Linked DNA regions of Streptomonospora nanhaiensis. Each later gene encodes a partner of the first gene's protein in a complex. Links are inferred from orthologs where the notes say so. Each region holds a gene or a part of one and is shown on either strand. Other genes may lie near its edges.

The links.
Region 2: the proteins of secA (region 1) and secY are in contact, whole or in part, in a crystal structure (PDB 3DIN), measured with the Thermotoga maritima proteins. The link is inferred for Streptomonospora nanhaiensis from one-to-one orthologs. Residues at the interface, in WP_004082002.1 of Thermotoga maritima: Glu261, Ala262, Arg263, Lys300, Ala301, Arg302, Thr303, Ile304, Ile305, Leu323, Tyr324, Asp325, Pro326, Val329, Ser330, Tyr333, Ile336, Lys340, Phe345, Val349, Glu363, Phe364, Tyr374, Ser375, Gly376, Gly377, Glu393, Ile395, Thr482, Ser483; in WP_004081795.1 of Thermotoga maritima: Glu108, Gly109, Glu110, Glu111, Ala236, Glu237, Arg238, Arg239, Ile240, Thr241, Ile242, Gln243, Tyr244, Ala245, Arg246, Arg247, Val248, Thr249, Gly250, Arg251, Arg252, Val253, Tyr254, Gly256, Ala257, Ser258, Thr259, Tyr260, Leu261, Pro262.

Annotation. Positions count from the first base shown.
Region 1 is NZ_JACCFO010000001.1:2,681,677-2,692,426, reverse strand. Bases 4,397-7,812 are described here. They hold secA (preprotein translocase subunit SecA), read left to right. Parts: upstream 4,397-4,702; coding sequence 4,703-7,612; downstream 7,613-7,812. Other genes in these bases: HNR12_RS11560 (hypothetical protein), read right to left, coding at 4,397-4,430. Also shown: HNR12_RS11575 (LpqB family beta-propeller domain-containing protein), read left to right, coding at 1-1,574; HNR12_RS11570 (ComF family protein), read left to right, coding at 1,671-2,393; hpf (ribosome hibernation-promoting factor, HPF/YfiA family), read left to right, coding at 3,217-3,894; more of HNR12_RS11560, read right to left, coding at 3,990-4,396; HNR12_RS11550 (PTS transporter subunit EIIC), read right to left, coding at 7,824-9,245; HNR12_RS11545 (GntR family transcriptional regulator), read right to left, coding at 9,321-10,061; HNR12_RS11540 (SIS domain-containing protein), read left to right, coding at 10,239-10,750. UniProt on the Escherichia coli protein: Required for protein export, interacts with the SecYEG preprotein conducting channel.
Region 2 is NZ_JACCFO010000001.1:2,965,737-2,976,039, reverse strand. The notes cover bases 7,080-10,048. They hold secY (preprotein translocase subunit SecY), read left to right. Parts: upstream 7,080-7,891; coding sequence 7,892-9,205; downstream 9,206-10,048. Other genes in these bases: map (type I methionyl aminopeptidase), read left to right, coding at 9,855-10,048; HNR12_RS12760 (adenylate kinase), read left to right, coding at 9,205-9,855; rplO (50S ribosomal protein L15), read left to right, coding at 7,095-7,559; rpmD (50S ribosomal protein L30), read left to right, coding at 7,080-7,098. In the rest of the region: rplB (50S ribosomal protein L2), read left to right, coding at 1-538; rpsS (30S ribosomal protein S19), read left to right, coding at 551-829; rplV (50S ribosomal protein L22), read left to right, coding at 904-1,290; rpsC (30S ribosomal protein S3), read left to right, coding at 1,290-2,120; rplP (50S ribosomal protein L16), read left to right, coding at 2,123-2,539; rpmC (50S ribosomal protein L29), read left to right, coding at 2,539-2,793; rpsQ (30S ribosomal protein S17), read left to right, coding at 2,790-3,065; rplN (50S ribosomal protein L14), read left to right, coding at 3,167-3,535; rplX (50S ribosomal protein L24), read left to right, coding at 3,539-3,844; rplE (50S ribosomal protein L5), read left to right, coding at 3,844-4,419; HNR12_RS12800 (type Z 30S ribosomal protein S14), read left to right, coding at 4,429-4,614; rpsH (30S ribosomal protein S8), read left to right, coding at 4,918-5,316; rplF (50S ribosomal protein L6), read left to right, coding at 5,333-5,869; rplR (50S ribosomal protein L18), read left to right, coding at 5,872-6,258; rpsE (30S ribosomal protein S5), read left to right, coding at 6,305-6,907; more of rpmD, read left to right, coding at 6,910-7,079; more of map, read left to right, coding at 10,049-10,303. UniProt on the Escherichia coli protein: The central subunit of the protein translocation channel SecYEG. Consists of two halves formed by TMs 1-5 and 6-10.

The DNA.
Region 1 (10,750 bases):
TGGTCTACGAGGACGCCGACGAGCTGACCATCGACCGGCTCACCGGCGACGAGGGCGACACCGCGCGGGTGCGGCTGCTCAGCACCCGCATGGCCACCATCGACGGCAGCGGGCAGTACCTGCCCGCCGACGGCGAGCTGATCGACGTCACCTTCGACCTGGTGCGCAACGACGACGGCGAGTGGCGGATCTCCAACCCGCCCGACCAGCTCATCCTCAGCCGCAGCGACGTCGACCTCGCCTACCGGCCGCTCAACCTGTACTTCTTCAACCGCGACCGCAGCACCCTGGTGCCCGACCCGGTGTTCCTGCCGGTCAGCAGCGACCGGTCGGCGCCGCGCCTGGTGAAGATGCTGGTCGACGGCCCCACGAGCTGGCTGCGCCCGGCGGTGGAGTCGGCGTTCCCCGACGGCGCCAACGCCGACGTCGCCTACGACTCCGGCACCGTCACCGTCGAGATCGACACCCCGGCGGACGGCGCCGAGGAGCGCTTCGGCATGGGCGCGCAGCTGGTGTGGACGCTGCGCCAGCTGCCCGAGGTCGAGGAGCTGATCCTGCGCGTGGGCGGCGAGGAGATCGAGATCCCCGGCGAGGAGGGCGAGAACCTGCTCACCGGCGGCGGCGACTGGGAGTCGGTCAATCCCTCCGGTGTCACCGGCAACCTGCGCGCCTACTTCGTCCGCGACGGCCAGATGTGGGCGCTGGAGAGCGACGCCCTGGACAGCCTGCCCCAGGAGGCGCGCGTGCAGGGCGCCGCCGGGCTGGGCGACGTCCCGCTGGAGCGGCACGCGGTGTCGCTGGACGAGGACCAGGTGGCCGGGATCAGCGCCGAGGACGACGCGGTCGTGGTGGCCGGGACCGGCCAGGACAGCGAGTACGCCACCGTGCTGTCCGGCGGCGAGTACACCGCGCTGTCCTGGGACGGCTACGGCAACCTGTGGGTCGCCGAGGACGTCTCCGAGGGCGCGGCCTCCGACGAGGAGGACGAGGAGCAGGCCGTCGAGGAGGACACCGAGCGGGGCGACCCGCCCGCCTCGCCCTCGCCGAGCGGCGCCGAGTCCGGCGACCCCGGCACGCGGCTGTGGATGCTGCGCGGGGGCACCGACCCCGTGGAGGTCAGCGCGCCCGAGCTGGCCGACGTGGTCGTGACCCAGTTGCGGATGTCGCGCGACGGCACGCGGGCCGCGGTCATCAGCGAGGACGGCCGGGGCGGCGCGCCGGAGCTGGCGGTGGGCCGCGTGGTGCACTCCCGGGGCGGGGTGCAGCTCGGCGACGCGCTGCCGCTGGCCACCGAGCTGGACGAGGTCTCCGACGTCTCCTGGCGCAGCGGCGACCAGCTGGTGGTGCTGGGGCGCGACGGCCGCGGCGCCGACCAGGGCTACCTGGTGTCGCTGGACGGCAGCACCGAGACCACCAGCGCGGGGGCGCCGCCGGGCACCGACATGGTGGCGGTGACCGCCGCGCCGGGGCTGCCGCTGCTGTCCAGCGTCGAGGACGACCACATCTGGATGACCAACGACCGGATCACCTGGCAGCGGGTCATCGACGGCACCAACCCGGTCTACCCGGGCTGACCTCGGCGGGCCGGCCGCCGCCGGGCGGCGCCCGGGTTATCCACAGGCCGCCGGACCGGGTGGCGGCCTGCCGGGGCGCGCGGCGAACCTGGGGCCATGGAACGGTTCACCGCGCACCCGCCCCTCGTCCGCACCCCCGGCCCCCGCCCCGCCCTGGCCGTGCTCGCCGCGCTGCTGCTGGGCGACCGCTGCGCCGCCTGCGGCCGGTCCGGGCCCCGGCTGTGCCGCCGCTGCGCGGCCGGGATCGGCGCCCGCGCCCACCGCTGCCGGCACCGGCCCGGCTGCCCGCCGGTGTGGGCCGCGGGCTACCACCGCGGCCTCGACCGCGTGCTGCTGCTGGAGTTCAAGGAGCGCGGCGCGCGCGGGCTGGCCGCGCCGCTGGGCGCGCGGCTGGCGGCGGCCGCGGCCGCCGCCGCGGGGCCGCGCCCCGGCGTGCTGCTGGTGCCGGTGCCCGCGCGGCCCGGCGCCCTGCGCAGGCGCGGCTACGACCCCGTGGCGCTGCTGGCGCACGCCGCCGCGCGGGCGCCGGCGGCCCGCGGCCACCGGGTGGCGCCGCTGCTGGTCCACCGGCGGCGCGTGGCCGACCAGGTGGGGCTCGACCGCGCAGGGCGGCGCGCCAACCTCACCGGCGCGCTGGCGGTCCGCGCCGGCCCGGCCGGGGTGCCCGGCCGGGCGCGCGGCGGCGCCGTGCGGGGTGCGCCGGTCGTGGTCGTCGACGACGTCGTCACCACCGGCGCCACCCTCGCCGAGGCGGCGCGGGCGCTGCGGGCGGCCGGCGCCCGGGTGGTGGGCGGAGCCGTGCTGAGCGAGCGCCGGTGACCCCCGAGCGGCCGTGCGGACACCACCGCGCTGATTTTTTACCTTTGCCCCGAATTCGCCGCCTGATCGGCGCGTTCGCCGCACTTCGCGTGCCCGCCGGGGCCGTACGGAGCACGATCGCGACCTGACATCTGAGGGAACTCGGGTTAGCGTTCAGGACATGGCACCCGTCCGGGTCCGTGGTTGCGCCGGGTACAGCGTCCCCTCGCGGGGGCGCGAATCCGGCAAGCCGATGCCAGCCGCAGGCGAAACGGCCCACGTAAGGCGACTTTTCGTCGACCGATCACGGTGCGGCTTAGAGGTAAGTCCTGCCCCGCGGAGGGACCCGATGTCCCTCGCTGGCGGGAGAAGGGCAGTAGTCGCACTCAAGCGCGGCGACCCCCTCAGCAGGCGGATGTGGGGACGAAGACCAGGTCGGCCGGACGGGTGGCATGCCCCTTCGGCGTGCCCCGGATCCGCTCCCCGCCGCCGCTCCCGCCGCGCCGCGCCCGCCTCCGGCACCGATTCCGACCCCGCCCGGGCCGCGCCTCCGCCCGGCGTGTCCGCGGTGTCCGATTCGGGTTCCCCCGCCGCGCGATTGGCGCCCCGCACCCGGATACGAGCCGTGATCTTGTGGGTATACGGAGAGCCACAACACCATAGGCACCAGGACCATAGGCACCAGGACCGACCCAGCCACCCGCGCCCGCCTCTCCGGCGCGGCGGGTGGACGGAGAGGAGGCACGCGGAGACGTCGAGCCGCTCCGCGTCGTCCGGCGCGCAGCGGTGAAACGCCAGCACCACGGGCCATCGACTCCGATGGTCACGCGTTGAAGGGGGTCTAGTGGACATCATCGTCAAAGGTCGCCGCACGGGTGTCAGCGACAAGTTCCGGCAGCACGTCGAGAACAAGCTGCGCAAGCTCTCCAAGTGGGAGAAGAAGGGCATGACCGTCGATGTGGAGGTGTCCAAGGAGCGGAATCCCAAGCTCGCCGACGAATGCGAACGCGTCGAGCTGACCATCCGCTCCGCCGGCCCGGTCATCCGCAGCGAAGCGTGCGCCGCCGACCGCTACAACGCGCTCGACCTCGCGGTCGACCGCATCGAGGCGCGGCTGCGCAAACTCGCCGATCGCAAGAAGGTCCACAAGGGCAACCGGGCCCCGGTGTCGGTGGCCGCCGCCACCGCGAGCCTCGCCAACGGCACCCCGGGCGCCCTTGGCGAGGTCGCCGAACCTCCGGCGGTGCCGCGCCCGGCCCGCGAACCCGACGAGTTCGACGGTGCGGCCGTTGACGACCAGTTCGCCGACGAGTTCGTCGAACTCGACACCCAGGGCGGGCGGCCGGTGATCGTCCGCGAGAAGTTCCACTCCGCCAAGCCGATGACCATCGACCAGGCCCTCCTGGAGATGGAACTCGTCGGGCACGACTTCTACCTGTTCCACGACGAGGACCGCGACGCCCCCAGCGTGGTCTACCGCCGCAAGGGGTTCAACTACGGCGTGCTCCGCCTGGTCGACTGACTTCTCCGGCGGGTGCGTTCCCGCGCCCCCGCCGCCTGACCCGCGCGCGCCGACGCCCCGGCACGGGACCGGGGCGTCGGCGCGAAGCGGGCGCGTCAGGTGTCGGTGGCGGCGCGGTGGCCGTCGCGCAGTTCGGCCTGGGCGCGGTCGTGCGCCTTGATCCGGTGCAGGGGGGTGTTGTGCGGTTCCTCCGACTCGTGGTGGGGGGAGTCCAGCACGACGTCGGTGAAAATGTCGGTGACGAAGCAGAGCACGCCGCCGACGGCCATGAGCACCACGGCCGCGCCGATCAGCCACCAGTTGAGCCCGAGCGCGATCCCCAGGCCGCCCAGCACGAACCCCACGACGATCACGCCGACCGCCAGCCAGGACCCGATCCGCCCGCGGTGGCTCTGGGTGGGCGCGAACTGCCCGCCCTCGCCCTGGTAGCCGCGGACGTAGCGGTGCTCCTGCTTCTTGTCGCGCTCGAACGCGCCGTCGCCGCCTTCGGCGCTGCGGTGGTCGTGGCCGGTGTCGCTGCCTTTCGGTTCGGTCATTTCGGCACCCCCGGTACCAATCGGCGTGCACTTCGCACGCGCTGCCGTTTTCGGCTCGGTCCTTGCGTCCTTTCCGTCTTCCTTCTTCGGGTATCCCCGCCACCTGCGAAGTAAACGGAGGACAACACGCGGCGGCACGCCGGGCGGCCATCCACAGTGACGACGCGTGCGTGTACGGCGAGGCAATAGGGTCGCCTACGATGGAAAGCTGGGGGTCAAGGATCCGTCCCGCCTCCGGACGCGGGCCCAGATCTGCGAGGAGCGCATAGCAAGTGCCAGGCATACTCGACAAGGTCCTCCGCGCGGGCGAAGGAAAGATCCTGCGCAAGCTGCGGAAACTCAGGGACCAGATCAACTCGATCGAGGACGACTTCGTCGATCTCAGCGACACCGAGCTGCGCGAGCTTACCGATGAGTTCCGCGAGCGCCACAAGGACGGCGAGTCCCTCGACGACCTGCTGCCCGAGGCGTTCGCCACCGTCCGCGAGGCCGCCAAGCGCACGCTGGGCCAGCGCCACTTCGACGTCCAGCTCATGGGCGGCGTCGCGCTGCACCTGGGCAACATCGCCGAGATGAAGACCGGTGAGGGCAAGACCCTGACCTCCACCCTCGCGGTCTACCTCAACGCGCTCTCGGGCAAGGGCGTGCACGTCGTCACGGTCAACGACTACCTGGCCAAGCGCGACGCCGAGAACATGGGCCGCATCTACCAGTTCCTCGGCATGGAGGTCGGGGTCCTCTCGCCCGACATGCGCGGCCCCGAGCGTCGCGCGGCCTACGCCGCCGACATCACCTACGGCACCAACAACGAGTTCGGCTTCGACTACCTGCGCGACAACATGGCGCTGTCGCTGGAGGAGACCGTCCAGCGCGGCCACGCCTTCGCGATCGTCGACGAGGTCGACTCCATCCTCATCGACGAGGCCCGCACCCCGCTGATCATCAGCGGCCCGGCCGAGCAGAACTCCAAGTGGTACGCGGAGTTCGCCAAGATCGCGCCCCGCCTGCGCCGCGACGTCGACTACGAGGTCGACGAGAAGCACCGCACCGTGGGCATCACCGAGAGCGGCGTCGCCAAGGTCGAGGACTACCTGGGCATCGACAACCTCTACGAGTCGGCGAACACCCCGCTGATCAGCTTCCTCAACAACGCCATCAAGGCCAAGGAGCTGTACCGGCGCGACAAGGAGTACATCGTCAAGGACGGCGAGGTGCTCATCGTCGACGAGTTCACCGGCCGTGTGCTGCGCGGGCGCCGCTACAACGAGGGCATGCACCAGGCGATCGAGGCCAAGGAAAAGGTCCGGATCAAGGACGAGAACCAGACCCAGGCCAAGATCACCCTGCAGAACTACTTCCGCCTCTACGACAAGCTGGCCGGCATGACCGGTACGGCCGCCACCGAGGCCGCGGAGTTCAACCAGACCTACGGCATCGGCGTGGTGCCCATCCCCACCAACAAGCCGATGGTCCGCACCGACGAGCGCGACGTCATCTACAAGGGCGAGGAGGCCAAGTTCGAGGCCGTCGTCGACGACATCGCCGAGCGGCACGAGGAGGGCCAGCCGGTCCTCGTCGGCACCACCAGCGTCGAGAAGTCCGAGCTGCTGTCCAAGATGCTCAAGCGGCGCGGCATCCCGCACGAGGTCCTCAACGCCAAGAACCACGCGCGTGAGGCGTCGATCATCGCCCGCGCGGGCCGGCTCGGCGCCGTCACCGTGGCCACCAACATGGCCGGCCGCGGTACCGACATCATGCTCGGCGGCAACCCCGAGTTCATGGCCGACGAAGAGCTCCAGAAGCGCGGCCTGCAGCCGCTGGAGACCCCCGAGGAGTACGAGAAGGCCTGGCCCGAGGCGCTGGAGAAGGCGAAGAAGGAGGTCGAGAGCGAGCACGAGCAGGTCGTGGAGGCCGGCGGGCTCTACGTTCTGGGCACCGAGCGCCACGAGTCCCGGCGCATCGACAACCAGCTGCGCGGCCGCTCCGGCCGCCAGGGCGACCCCGGCGTCTCGCGGTTCTACCTGTCCCTTGAGGACGACCTCATGCGCCTGTTCAACAGCGCGCGGGTCGAGATGATCTACGACCGGCTGAACATCCCCGACGACCAGCCGATCGAGTCCAGCGTCGTCACCAAGGCCATCCAGTCGGCGCAGGCGCAGGTCGAGCAGCAGAACTTCGAGATCCGCAAGAACGTCCTCAAGTACGACGAGGTCCTCAACCGCCAGCGCAAGGTCATCTACGCCGAACGCCGCAAGGTGCTCGAAGGCGCCGACCTCAAGGAGCAGGCGCTGGGCATGATCGACGACGTGCTCGACGGCTACGTCCGCGCCGCCACCGCCGAGGGCGACCCCGGCGACTGGGACTTCGACAAGCTGTGGACCGCCTTCAAGCAGATCTACCCGGTCAGCTTTACCGTGGACGAGTTGATCGAGGAGAACGGCGGCGAGCTCGCCAACCTCACGCCCGACATCATCGCCGAGCGCGTGATCGAGGACGCCCACACCGCCTACGAGGCGCGCGAGGAGGCGCTGGGCGCCGACAACATGCGGGTGCTGGAGCGCCGGGTCATCCTCATCGTGATGAGCCGCAAGTGGCAAGAGCACCTCTATGAGATGGACTACCTCCAGCAGGGCATCGGCCTGCGGGCCATGGCGCAGCGCAACCCGCTGATCGAGTACCAGCGCGAGGGCTTCGACATGTTCCAGCAGATGCTGGAGGCCATCAAGGAGGAGACCGCCAGCACCCTGTACCGGGCCGAGGTCCGGCCGGCGCGCACCGCGGTCACCGCGGCCACCGCGGCCGCCACCGCCGGCGCACGCGGCGCGGCCCTTGCCACCGCGCCCTCGGGTACCGCCACCGAGGAGACCGATGAGGACACCGGCTCCGGCGACTCCGCCTCGGGCGCGGCGGCCGACTCCGCCGCCGCGGCCCCCGCGGAAGCCGATTCCGAGGAGGCCGCCGCGGAACCGGTGGGGTCCGCTGACGACGACCTTGAGGTAGCGGGCCTGTCCGACCTCCGCCCGAGCCGGCTGCAGTACTCCGCGCCGGCCGAGGGCGGCGGTGTCGAGACCCGCACCGAGACCGTCGAGGACGCCTACGCCGGCACCTCCCGCAACGCCCCGTGCCCCTGCGGCTCGGGCAAGAAGTACAAGCGCTGCCACGGCGACCCGCGCAACCGCTGACAGGCGTCGGCGGGCGGGGCCGGGCACCGGCACACGACGGCGGCCGGAGGACGATCCTCCGGCCGCCGTCGGCGTTCGCGGGCTCGTCCGGGAAACGGGGGCGGCCGCCCCGGCACGGCCCCGGCCGGTCCGCTCGCCGGCCCCGAACGGAGGGGGCGGGCCCCGCCCGCGCGGGACCCGCCCCCCGTGTGCCGTGGCCGACCGGCGGCCGCTAGGGCGCCGACGGCGGCGGGGTGCCGCCCTCGCCGCCCTTGTCCGCCGGGGTGCCGGCGGCCGGAGCGGTGTCGGGGTTGGCCGCCACCGAGGCCTTCTCCTCCACCGGCTCCCGCCCGGGGGTGGGCAGGTTCATCCGGGTGATCAGGAAGTAGAAGACCACGTAGTACAGGCCGAAGTAGACCACGCCCAGCAGCAGGATCCACAGCAGGCCGGTGGTGTTGGACTTGAACGCGTTGAGCAGCAGGTCGATCAGGCCCGCCGAGAACCCGAAGCCCAGGTGCGCGTCGAGCGCGTTGAGCAGCGCCATCGAGACACCGGTCAGCACCACGTGCACCGCGTACAGCACCGGCGCGATGAAGATGAACGCGAACTCGATCGGCTCGGTGATACCGGTGACGAACGCGGTCAGCGCCGCCGAGATCATGATGCCGCCCACCGCCGCGCGCTGGCTGGGGTGCGCCGCGCGCCACATCGCCAGGGCCGCCGCGGGCAGGCCGAACATCAGCACCGGGAAGAAGCCCGACAGGAAGCCGCCGGCCGTGGGGTCGCCCGCCAGGTAGCGGTTGATCTCGCCGTGGACCACGTCGCCGGTGGCCGGGTCGGTGTAGCTGCCGAACACGAACCACACCACGGAGTTGACGATGTGGTGCAGCCCGAACGGCAGCAGCAGCCGGTTGACCACGCCGTAGACGCCGGCGCCCACCGCGCCCGAGCCGACGATCCACTCGCCGAGGCCGTTGATCCAGCCGCCCACCGTGGGCCACACGAACCCGAACACGACCGCCACCACCAGGGCCGCCACAGCCGTGACGATGGGGACGAACCGGCGCCCGCCGAAGAAGCCGAGCCAGGCCGGCAGCTTCACGCGGTAGTAGCGCTGCCACAGCAGCGCCGCCAGCAGGCCGATCACGATGCCGCCGAGGACGTCGGTGGGGTTCTTGACGCCCCAGTTGATCGCCTCGGCGCCCTCGGCGTCGAAGGTCGTGATCCGCTCGCGCAGCTCGCCACTGGGGTCGAAGTTGAAGAACATGTAGCGGGTCACGCGGTCGAAGACCACGTAGCCCACGACCGCGGCCAGGGCGGTGGAGCCGTCGGCGCGCCGGGCGAAGCCGATGGCCACGCCCACCGCGAACAGCAGCGGCAGCGCCTGGAAGAGGGCGTCGCCGGCGGTGCCGATGACGCCCGCCACGGGCTCCATCCAGCCGAGGCCGCCGACGTCGGCCAGGCCGCCGGGCTCGGCGCCGTTGCCGCCGAGCATGTCGCCCTGGCCCAGCCGCAGCAGGATGGCGGCGGCCGGCAGGACGGCGATGGGCATCATCAGGCTGCGGCCGATGCGCTGCAGCACGCCCAGGATCGCCGAAGACGATCCCGACGATGTCTGGGGCTGACCGCCGGCGGCGGTCGATGTGGAACTCACGGGTTCCTCCCACTGGTGAACGGGTCGGATGTGGTGGACGCACGGACGGCCGTGCGCGGTGGGCCCGGGCGCTGGTCAGGAGCCGCCCGGACGTCGGGGATCGAGACGGGAGTGGAGGGTGTAGCGGTCCGCGCGGTAGCGCGAGATCGCGAGTTCCACGCAGCGGCCGTTGGCGAAACTGCGCCGCCGCATGGACAGCACCGGGCTGCCCTGGGGCAGCCCGAGCAGCTTGGCGTCGGCGGGGTCGCAGATCCCGGCCTCGATGGTCTGCTCGCCGGAGTCCAGGATGATCCCGTACTCCTGCTCCAGGACGGAGTACAGCGAGCGACCCGTCAGCGGGTGCCGGTCCAGGTCCGGCGCGAGGTCGACGGGGATGTTGGAGCGCTCCACGGCCATGGGCTCGTCGTCGGCGGTGCGCAGCCGCTCGATGTGGTGCACCGGCGCCTCGGGCGGCAGGCCCATGGCGCGGGCGGTGCCGCCGCTGGCGGGGACGACGCGCCGCAGCAGGTCCTGGGAGCCGGGCCGGAAGCCGCGGGCGCGCATGTCCTCGGTGAACGAGGCGAGCGCCAGCGACATCTCGATCTTGGGGCGGGCCACGAACGTGCCCTTGCCCGGGACCCGGTACAGCTTGCCCTCCGACACCAGCAGGTCGATGGTCTGGCGCACCGTCATGCGGGACAGGCCGTAGCGCACGCCCAGTTCGCGCTCGGAGGGAATGGGGTCGTCGACCGACAGGCCCGTCTCGACGATCCAGTCCAGCAGGATGTCCCGAAGCTGGGAGTACTTCGGGACCGGACTCGTGGGATCGATCGCCATGGGCGTGCCTGTTCCGTCGTGTGACATTCTGGTATGACTGGTATAGGCCGGACTAGACCACAGGTCGGCTCGGTGTGTCAACATGTGGACGCCCGCCTCCGGACCGCCCCCCTGCCCGGCGCCATCGTCGCAGGTCAGCGGTGCACCGGCACGCGGCTCGAAAACCGAGGAGACACGATGACAACCACGACCAGCGTCATGCGCGCTGAGATCGCCGAGCAGCCGGCGGCGCTGCGCGCCACGCTCGACACCCTGCTGCCGCTGACCTCGGAGATCGCCGCCCTGGGCCGCCAGACCCGCCAGGTGCTCTTCATCGCCCGGGGGTCCTCCGACAACGCCGCCGTCTACGGCGGCTACCTGCTCCAGGCGCACAGCGGGCGCCTGGCCACCCTGGCCTCCCCCTCCATCGCCACCACCTACGGCGCCAAGGTCGACCTCGACGGCGTGCTCGCCGTTGCCATCTCCCAGTCCGGGCGGACCGAGGAGATCGTGGAGACCATGGCGTGGGCCGCCGACTGCGGCGCCCGCACCGTGGCCGTCACCAACGGCGAGGGCTCCCCGCTGGCCGAGGCCGCCGACGTCGCCCTGGTCACCCGCGCCGGCACCGAGCTGGCCGTGCCCGCCACCAAGACCTACACCACCCAGCTCGCCGCGCTGGCCGTACTCGCGCTGGGCCTGGGCGCCGACCT
Region 2 (10,303 bases), 280 kb from region 1 along the record:
CGGGGAGAAGCGCTACATCCTCGCCCCGACCGGCATCCAGCAGGGCCAGCGGATCGAGAACGGCCCCGGCGCCGACATCAAGCCCGGCAACTGCCTCCCGCTGCGCAACATCCCCACGGGTACGTTCGTGCACGCGGTCGAGCTGAAGCCGGGCGGCGGCGCCAAGCTGGGCCGCTCCGCCGGCTCGCAGATCCAGCTGCTGGCCAAGGAGGGCAACTACGCCACGCTGCGCATGCCCTCCGGCGAGATGCGGCAGGTGCTCGTCACCTGCCGCGCGACGGTGGGCCAGGTCGGCAACGCCGAGCAGTCCAACATCAACTGGGGCAAGGCCGGCCGCAACCGCTGGCGCGGCAAGCGCCCCTCGGTCCGCGGTGTGGCGATGAACCCGGTCGACCACCCGCTCGGCGGTGGCGAGGGCAAGAGCTCGGGCGGCCGGCACCCGGTCAGCCCGTGGGGCAAGCCCGAGGGGCGGACCCGCAAGCCGAAGAAGGACAGTGACCGGCTCATCGTGCGTCGGCGTAGCAAGAAGAAGCGGTAAGGAGCACGTCCGATGCCACGTAGCCTGAAGAAGGGCCCGTTCGTCGACGACCACCTCATGAAGAAGGTGGAGGAGCAGAACGAAAAGGGCACCAAGAACGTCATCAAGACGTGGTCGCGCCGGTCCATGATCGTCCCTGAGATGATCGGCCACACGATCGCCGTCCACAACGGCAAGACGCACATCCCGGTGTTCATCACCGAGGCCATGGTCGGTCACAAGCTCGGCGAGTTCGCTCCCACGCGCACTTTCCGCAGCCACGTCAAGGAAGACCGGCGCAGCCGCCGCTAGCGGTTGCGATGAGGAGTAAAAGCCAATCTCCCCACGGTGAGTGGGGGCTGATTTCCGTGAGCGAGGGAAAAGCGATGGGAACGAGGGCACAGGCACGGTTCGTCCGTGTTACGCCCCGAAAGGCCCGCCGTGTGGTGGACCTTATTCGCGGGTTGCCCGCTGACGAGGCACAGGCGGTGCTCCGGTTCGCGCCCCAGGCGGCGAGCGAGCCGGTGGGCAAGGTGCTCGCGAGCGCCATCGCCAATGCCGAGCACAACGACAAGCTGGACCGCGAGAATCTGGTGGTCGGTGGCGCCTGGGTGGACGAGGGTCCGACCCTGAAGCGCATCCGGCCGCGGGGCTTCGGCCGCGCGTTCCGGGTCACCAAGCGGACGAGCCACATCACCGTGGTCGTTGAGCCGCGTGACGCCGCCTCGTCGTCCAAGACGTCGTCGTCCAAGACGAAGGAGAGGACCCGATAGTGGGGCAGAAGGTCAACCCGCACGGGTTCCGACTCGGTGTCACCACCGACTACAAGACCCGGTGGTATGCCGACAAGCTGTACAAGGACTACGTCAAGGAAGACGTGGCCATCCGCCGGATGCTGAACCGCGGCATGGAGCGCGCCGGGATCTCCAAGGTCGAGATCGAGCGCACCCGTGAGCGCGTCCGCGTCGACATCCACACCGCCCGGCCGGGCATCGTCATCGGCCGCCGCGGCTCGGAGGCCGACCGCATCCGCGCAGACCTGGAGAAGCTGACCAACAAGAAGCAGGTCCAGCTCAACATCCTTGAGGTCAAGAACCCCGAGATCGACGCCCAGCTCGTCGCTCAGGGTGTGGCCGAGCAGCTTTCCAGCCGAGTCGCGTTCCGGCGGGCCATGCGCAAGGCCATGCAGAGTGCCATGAAGAGCGGTGCCAAGGGCATCCGCATCCAGTGCGGCGGCCGCCTCGGCGGTGCCGAGATGTCCCGGTCGGAGTTCTACCGCGAGGGCCGCGTGCCCCTGCACACGCTCCGCGCCGACATCGACTACGGCTTCTTCGAGGCCCGCACCACCTTCGGCCGCATCGGCGTGAAGGTGTGGATCTACAAGGGCGACGCCCCGGCCACCCGCGCCGAGCGCGAGGCCGCCCAGGCGGCGCAGCGCGCCCCCGGCGGTGCCGGCGGCCAGCGCCGCGAGCGTCCGCAGCGGCGCCGCCGCGGCGGCCAGGGCGGTCCGCAGGGCGGCCAGGGCCAGGCGGCCGAGGCGAAGTCCGGCGCACCGGCCGGGGCCGGCCAGGGTGCCGACAACTCCGGGAACGAGGGGAGCTGACCATGCTCATTCCCCGCAAGATCAAGTACCGCAAGCAGCACCACCCCAGCCTGAAGGGGCGGGCCAAGGGCGGCACGAAGGTCAACTTCGGTGAGTACGGCATCCAGGCCCTGGACGCCGCCTACGTCACCAACCGGCAGATCGAGGCCGCGCGTATCGCCATGACCCGGCACATCCGGCGTGGCGGCAAGGTCTGGATCAACATCTTCCCCGACCGCCCCATCACCAAGAAGCCGGCCGAGACCCGCATGGGTTCCGGTAAGGGCTCCCCCGAGTGGTGGGTCGCCCCGGTCAAGCCGGGCCGCGTCATGTTCGAGCTGTCGGGCGTGCCGGAGCCGGTGGCCAAGGAAGCCATGCGTCGCGCGATGCACAAGCTTCCGATGAAGTGCAAGTTCGTGAAGCGCGAAGTGGAGGCGTGATGGCCAAGTCCCTGACCGCCCAAGAGCTGCGGAACGAGTCCCTCGAGGACCTGGTCGGCAAGCTCAAGGAGGCGAAGGAGGAGCTGTTCAACCTCCGCTTCCAGGCCGCCACCGGGCAGCTGGACAACCACGGCCGTCTGCGCACCGTGAAGCGCGAGATCGCTCGGATCTACACGGTCATGCGCGAGCACGAGCTGGGGATCATGCCGCTGGCCGGAGAGTCGGCTGAGGAGACGAAGGAAGCAGCCGAATGAGCGAGACCACCCAGGGCTCGGGGCGCAACTACCGCAAGGTGCGCGAGGGCTACGTCGTCAGCGACAAGATGGAGAAGACCGTCGTTGTCGAGGTCGAGGACCGCGTGAAGCACGCGCTTTACGGCAAGGTCCTGCGCCGCACCACCAAGTACAAGGCCCACGACGAGGCGAACTCCTGCGGCGTCGGTGACCGGGTTCGCCTGATGGAGACCCGTCCGATGTCCGCGACCAAGCGCTGGCGCGTCGTGGAGATCCTGGAGAAGGCGAAGTAACCCCTGTGGCGGCCGGTTGGTGGAGATCGGCCGCCCAAGGGGTGTGACCACCTAGCAGCGCGGACCGGGAGGCCGGTCGCGCGCGAATATCAGGAGCAGACGTGATTCAGCAGGAGTCGCGACTCAAGGTCGCCGACAACACGGGGGCCAAGGAGATCCTGACCATCCGTGTCCTCGGTGGCTCGGGTCGGCGCTACGCGGGCATCGGCGACACCATCGTGGCGACGGTGAAGGACGCCCTTCCCGGCGCGGGCGTGAAGAAGGGCGATGTCGTCAAGGCCGTTATCGTGCGCACCTCCAAGGAGCGCCGCCGGCCCGACGGCTCCTACATCCGCTTCGATGAGAACGCCGCCGTGCTCATCAAGGACGGTGGGGACCCGCGCGGCACCCGCATCTTCGGCCCGGTCGGGCGCGAGCTGCGGGACAAGAAGTTCATGCGCATCATCTCGCTAGCGCCGGAGGTGCTCTAGGCGATGAAGATCAAGAAGGACGACGAGGTCATCGTCATCGCCGGCAAGGACAAGGGTGCCACCGGGAAGGTCATCAAGGCCCTTCCCCGGGAGCAGCGTGTCGTCGTCGAGGGCGTCAACCTCATCAAGAAGCACAAGAGGGCGAATCCGGCGAGCGGCCAGCAGGGCGAGGTCGTCACCAAGGAGGCGCCGATCCACGTGAGCAACGTCGCGATCGTGGAGGACGGCAAGCCGACCCGGGTGGGTTACCGCTTCGACGAAGACGGTACCAAGGTCCGGATCTCCCGCCGTACCGGTAAGGACATCTGATGACGGCCCAGACTGAGACCGCCGCGCCGCCGGTTCCGCGGCTGAAGGAGAAGTACCGCTCCGAGATCGCTGCGGCGATCCGCGAGGAGTTCGGGATCAAGAACGTCATGCAGACCCCCGGTCTTGTCAAGATCGTGGTGAACATGGGCGTTGGCGACGCCGCGCGCGACGCCAAGCTGATCCAGGGTGCGGTCTCCGACCTGTCGCTGATCACCGGCCAGAAGCCGCGCATCAACCGCGCCAAGAAGTCCATCGCGCAGTTCAAGCTGCGCGAGGGCCAGCCGATCGGCGCCAGCGTCACGCTGCGCGGCGACCGCATGTGGGAGTTCCTCGACCGGCTGCTGTCGCTCGCGCTGCCGCGCATCCGCGACTTCCGCGGGCTGTCGCCGAAGCAGTTCGACGGCAACGGCAACTACACGTTCGGGCTGACCGAGCAGGTCATGTTCCACGAGATCGACCCCGACAAGGTCGACCGCCAGCGCGGCATGGACATCACGGTCGTCACCTCGGCGACCAACGACGACGAGGGGCGCAGCCTGCTGAAGCGGCTCGGTTTCCCCTTCAAGGAGTCCTAGGGGAGACCTATGGCCAAGAAAGCACTGATCGCCAAGGCGAACCGGAAGCCGAAGTTCGCGGTTCGCGCGTATACTCGTTGCTCGCGGTGCGGTCGTCCGCGCGCCGTCTTCCGGAAGTTCGGCCTGTGCCGCATCTGCTTCCGCGAGATGGCCCACCGCGGCGAGCTTCCCGGTATCGCCAAGTCGAGCTGGTAGCCCCTTCGCCTACGCCCACGGGCCGACGAGCGCTGATCGTCGGCCCGGGCGTGCCGCGCGCGGCCGCCTATGGCACGGCCGCCGCGGAGCGCGCGGGACGGCTCCTCGCGGTGCGTCCTCTCACGCGCCGCACCCCCGCCACAACGAACACACCAAAACCGACAGGGCACCCGCCGGCCGAGCCGGAGAGGTGCCCATGACCACGCCGTAGGTCCTAGAGGAACCCGTGCAGCCGCACGGGAACAGGTCCGCAGGGAGGGACCTGTCCTTGGGGAAACCGCGGTGAGGAAGGGCCTATCGGCCATGACGATGACCGACCCGATCGCAGACATGCTGACGCGTCTGCGTAACGCGAATTCGGCATATCACGACACCGTGACCATGCCGTATTCCAAGATCAAGGCGCACATCGCCGAGATCCTCCAGCAGGAGGGCTTCGTCCAGGGCTGGCGCACCGAGGAGGCCGCGGTCGGCCAGAACCTCGTCGTCGACCTGAAGTACGGGCCCACGCGCGAGCGCTCCATCGCGGGCGTGCGCCGGGTGTCCAAGCCCGGTCTGCGCGTGTACGCGAAGAAGGACAACCTTCCGCGCGTCCTGGGCGGTCTCGGTATCGCCATCATCTCGACGTCCGGCGGTCTGATGACCGACAAGCAGGCCAAGAAGCGCGGCGTGGGCGGCGAAGTCCTCGCCTACGTCTGGTAGAGGGAGGGATTTCGACATGTCGCGCATCGGACGACTCCCGATCGAGGTCCCCAAGGGCGTCGAGGTCACCATCGACGGGCAGGACGTCAGGGTCAAGGGTCCCAAGGGCGAACTGAAGAACACGGTCGCCGAGCCCATCACGGTGCAGCTGGAGGACGGCGTCATCCGCGTCCAGCGGCCCGACGACAAGCCGGACAACCGGTCGCTGCACGGCCTTACCCGCGCCCTGATCGCCAACCTGATCGAGGGTGTCTCCAAGGGCTACAGCAAGACGCTGGAGATCCACGGTGTGGGTTACCGCGTCCAGGCCAGGGGCTCGAACCTGGAGTTCTCGCTGGGCTACAGCCACCCCGTGGTGGTCGAGCCCCCGGAGGGGATCACCTTCCGCGTCGAGAAGCCGACCCTGCTGCACGTCGAGGGCATCGACAAGCAGCTCGTGGGTCAGGTCGCCGCGAACATTCGCAACCTGCGCAAGCCCGACCCGTACAAGGGCAAGGGCGTTCGCTACCAGGGCGAGTTCATCCGCCGCAAGGCCGGAAAGGCTGGTAAGTAGTCATGGGTAAGAGCACGACGCTGGTCCGCAGGGGGACGGCCAAGCGCGCGGCTTCCCGTGCGCGCCGCCACCTTCGGGTCCGCAAGAAGGTCTCGGGCACGCCGGAGCGTCCGCGCCTGGTGGTGTTCCGCTCCTCCAAGCACATGGTCGCCCAGATCATCGACGACACCCGCCACCACACGCTGGTGGCGGCCTCCACGCTGGACCGCGACATCCGCGACAGCGAGGGCACCAAGACCGAGAAGTCCCGCAAGGTCGGCGAGCTCCTGGCGGAGCGCGCGAAGGCCGCCGACATCTCGGCGGTCGTCTTCGACCGCGGCGGCTACCAGTACCACGGCCGCGTCGCCGCGCTGGCCGACGGCGCGCGCGCCGGCGGACTGGAGTTCTGATGAGCCCGGTCGCAAGCATTTTCACCAACGGGAAGAGGAACCACTGATGGCTGCAGCTCCGCGGCGCGGCGCCGGTGGCGAGCGGCGTGACCGCCGTGACGATCGCCGCGGCGGCGCCGCAGACAAGGGTGTCTCCTACATCGAGAAGGTCGTGACCATCAACCGGGTCGCCAAGGTCGTCAAGGGTGGTCGGCGCTTCAGCTTCACCGCCCTGGTGGTTGTCGGCGACGGCAACGGCATGGTCGGCGTCGGCTACGGGAAGGCCAAAGAGGTCCCCGCCGCCATCGCCAAGGGTGTCGAGGAGGCGAAGAAGAACTTCTTCCGCGTCCCCCGCATCCAGGGCACGATCACGCACCGGGTCCAGGGCGAGGAGGCCGCCGGCGTGGTGCTGCTGCGCCCGGCCGCGCCCGGTACCGGTGTTATCGCCGGCGGTCCGGTGCGCGCCGTGCTGGAGTGCGCCGGTATCCACGACGTGCTGAGCAAGTCCCTGGGGTCCTCCAACCCGCTCAACATCGTGCACGCCACGGTCGCGGCGCTCAAGGACCTCAACCAGCCCGAGGAGATCGCGGCCCGCCGCGGTCTGCCCATCGAGGACGTGGCCCCGGCCGCGATGCTGCGCGCCCGCGCCGAGGCGAAGGCGGGTGCCTGAGCATGGCGAACAAGCTGAAGATCACCCAGGTCCGGTCCAAGATCGGCGGGAAGCAGAAGCAGCGCGACAGCCTGCGGTCGCTGGGACTGCGGAAGATCGGCTCGTCCGTGGTGCGTGAGGACAGCCCCTCGGTCCGCGGGCAGATCAACGTCGTCGCGCACCTCGTGAGCGTCGAGGAGGTCGACGAATGAGCGACTACACGCCCGACGAGCCGCTGAAGCTGCACCACCTGCGGCCGGCTCCGGGCTCCAACAAGGCCAAGACCCGCAAGGGTCGCGGCGAGGCGTCCAAGGGCAAGACCGCGGGCCGCGGCACCAAGGGCACCAAGGCCCGCTCCACGGTGCCGTTCGGCTTCGAGGGCGGCCAGATGCCCCTGATCCGGCGGATCCCCAAGCTCAAGGGCTTCAGCAACGCCCGGTTCAAGACCACCTACCAGGTGGTGAACCTCGACCGGCTGAGCGAGCTGTTCCCCGAGGGCGGCGAGGTCACCGTCGAGAGCCTGGTCGCCAAGGGCGCGGTCCGCAAGAACCAGCCCGTCAAGGTCCTGGGCGAGGGCGAGATCTCGGTGGCCGTCCAGGTCACCGCGGACGCGTTCTCCGCCTCGGCCAAGGAGAAGATCACCGCGGCCGGTGGCAGCGTCACCGAGCGGTAGGGACTCCGCTCCCGTCGCGCGTGTTCGGGCGCTCGCCGGCCCGCCCTCTGGGCGGGAACCGGCGGGCGCCCCCGCGCGTTCGGCCGGGGGTTGAGGTAGGTTCGGTACCACGCCCGAGGCGCCGTCGCCCGGACACGGTACGGACACCAGACGTGACCCGGAGTTACCTCGGGCAACCGCATCCCCCTGCGATTGGCTGTTACAGTGCGATACTGCTTGACCGACGACCTCACAGCGCCGGGGCCGCGCCCCGGCCTGACGATCTACGACGATTCAGGATCGGCCGCGATGTCTGGAACCGGTTCCGCCGCCGAAACCTCGCAGGAGGAGACGTGCTAGGTGCGTTCGTCCGTGCGTTCCGCACGCCTGACCTGCGTAACAAGCTGCTGTTTACGCTGTTCATCCTGACCATCTTCCGGCTGGGCGCGGTCATCCCGGCACCGGGTATCAACTCCGCGGCCATCAGGGAGCAGCTTGAGGCGGTGCAGGCGCAGGACTCCACCGGGGTCTTCACGCTGCTCAACGTCTTCAGCGGCGGCGCGCTGTTCCAGCTGGCGGTGTTCGCGCTGGGCATCATGCCCTACATCACCGCGAGCATCATCATCAACCTGCTGACGGTGGTCATCCCGCGGCTGGAGGCCCTCAAGAAGGAGGGCCAGGCCGGGCAGGGCAAGATCACCCAGTACACGCGCTACCTCACCCTGGCCCTGGCGGTGCTTCAGGCGTCCAGCATCGTGGCCATGGCGCGCACCGGGCAGCTGTTCCAGGGGCAGATCCCGGTCAGCAGCTACATGCCCAACCAGGACCCGCTGACCCTGGTCACCATCGTCGTCGTGATGACCGCCGGCACCGGTGTCATCATGTGGTTCGGCGAGCTGATCACCGAGCGCGGCGTGGGCAACGGCATGTCGCTGCTGATCTTCACCACGGTCGTGGCGGGCTTCCCCTCGGGCATGACCACCATCTTCCAGGAGCAGGAGACCTGGGTCTTCGCGCTCATCTGCGTGGCGGGCCTGGTGCTCATCACCGGCGTGGTGTTCATCGAGCAGGCCCAGCGCCGCATCCCGGTGCAGTACGCCAAGCGCATGGTCGGCAAGCGCATGTACGGCGGCACCTCCACCTACATCCCGCTGAAGGTCAACCAGGCCGGCATCATCCCGGTGATCTTCGCGACATCGCTGCTGTACCTCCCGCAGCTCGCGGTGGGCCTGATCGGCCCGGAGTCGACCAACCCGGTCGTCGAGTTCCTCAACACCTACTTCGTGACCGGCACGCACCCCGTGTACATGGCCACGTTCTTCCTGCTGATCATCGGGTTCGCGTTCTTCTACGTGTCCATCACGTTCAACCCCGCTGAAGTCGCCGACAACATGAAGAAGTACGGTGGGTTCATCCCGGGTATCCGGCCCGGGCGTCCGACCGCCGAGTACCTCGACCACGTGTTGACCCGGCTGACGACTCCCGGTTCGCTCTACCTGGCGGTGATCGCCCTCCTGCCGATGGTCGCGCTCGGAGCCTCCGGCGCGATGCAGAACTTCCCGTTCGGCGGGACGAGCATCCTGATCATGGTCGGTGTCGGGCTGGACACGGTGAAACAGATCGAGAGCCATCTCCAGCAGCGGAACTACGAAGGTTTCTTGCGATAGTGCGTGCCGTATTGGTGGGTCCTCCGGGTGCCGGTAAAGGCACCCAGGCCCAGATCCTGGCGTCCGAATTGTCCATCCCGAAGGTGTCCACAGGCGACATCTTCCGTGCCAACGTGAGCGGCGGCACAGAACTAGGTAAGCAGGCCAAGGCCTACATGGACCGCGGCGACCTCGTCCCCGACGAGGTCACCAACGCGATGGTCCGCGACCGCCTGGCCCAGCAGGACGCCCAGGGCGGATTCCTGCTCGACGGGTTCCCGCGCAACGTCGCGCAGGCCGAGACCCTCAACAAGATCCTCGACGACCTGGGGGAGCGGCTCGACGCCGTCCTGGAGTTGAAGGTCGACGAGGAGGAGATTGTCAAGCGGCTGTCGGGCCGCCGGTCGTGCCGCAACTGCAACAACGTGCAGCACGTGGTCTACGACCCGCCCGCGACCGAGGACGTGTGCGACGTCTGCGGCGGGGAGCTGTTCCAGCGCGAGGACGACCGCGAGGAGGTCGTCCGGCACCGCCTGGACGTCTACCACGAGCAGACCGAGCCGCTGGTGTCCTTCTACGCCAACGAGGGCATCCTGGTGACCATCGAGGCCACCGGACCGGTCGACGAGGTCACCGCGCGCGCCAAGGCCGCCCTGCGGAACGGCTCCTGATGTTCCGCAGGTCCGACCCTGCCGTGCAGCTCAAGACCCCCGCCGAGATCGCGAGGATGCGCGAGGCGGGCAAGGTGGTGGCGCGCACCCTCGACCTGCTGCGTTCCGCGGTGCGGCCGGGGGTCAGCACGCTCGACCTCGACGCGATCGCCGAGGAGTCCATCCGCGGCGCCGGCGCGGTGCCGTCGTTCAAGGGCTACCACGGGTTCACCGGCTCCATCTGCGCGTCGGTGAACGAGGAGGTCGTGCACGGCATCCCGCGCGCCGACAAGGTGCTCGCCGAGGGCGACCTGATCTCCATCGACTGCGGCGCCATCCTCGACGGCTGGCACGGCGACTCCGCCATCACGGTGGCCGTCGGCGAGGCCCGCCCCGAGGACGCCCGGCTGCTGGAGGCGTGCGAGGAGTCCATGTGGGCCGGCATCGCCGAGCTGCGGCCGGGCAACCG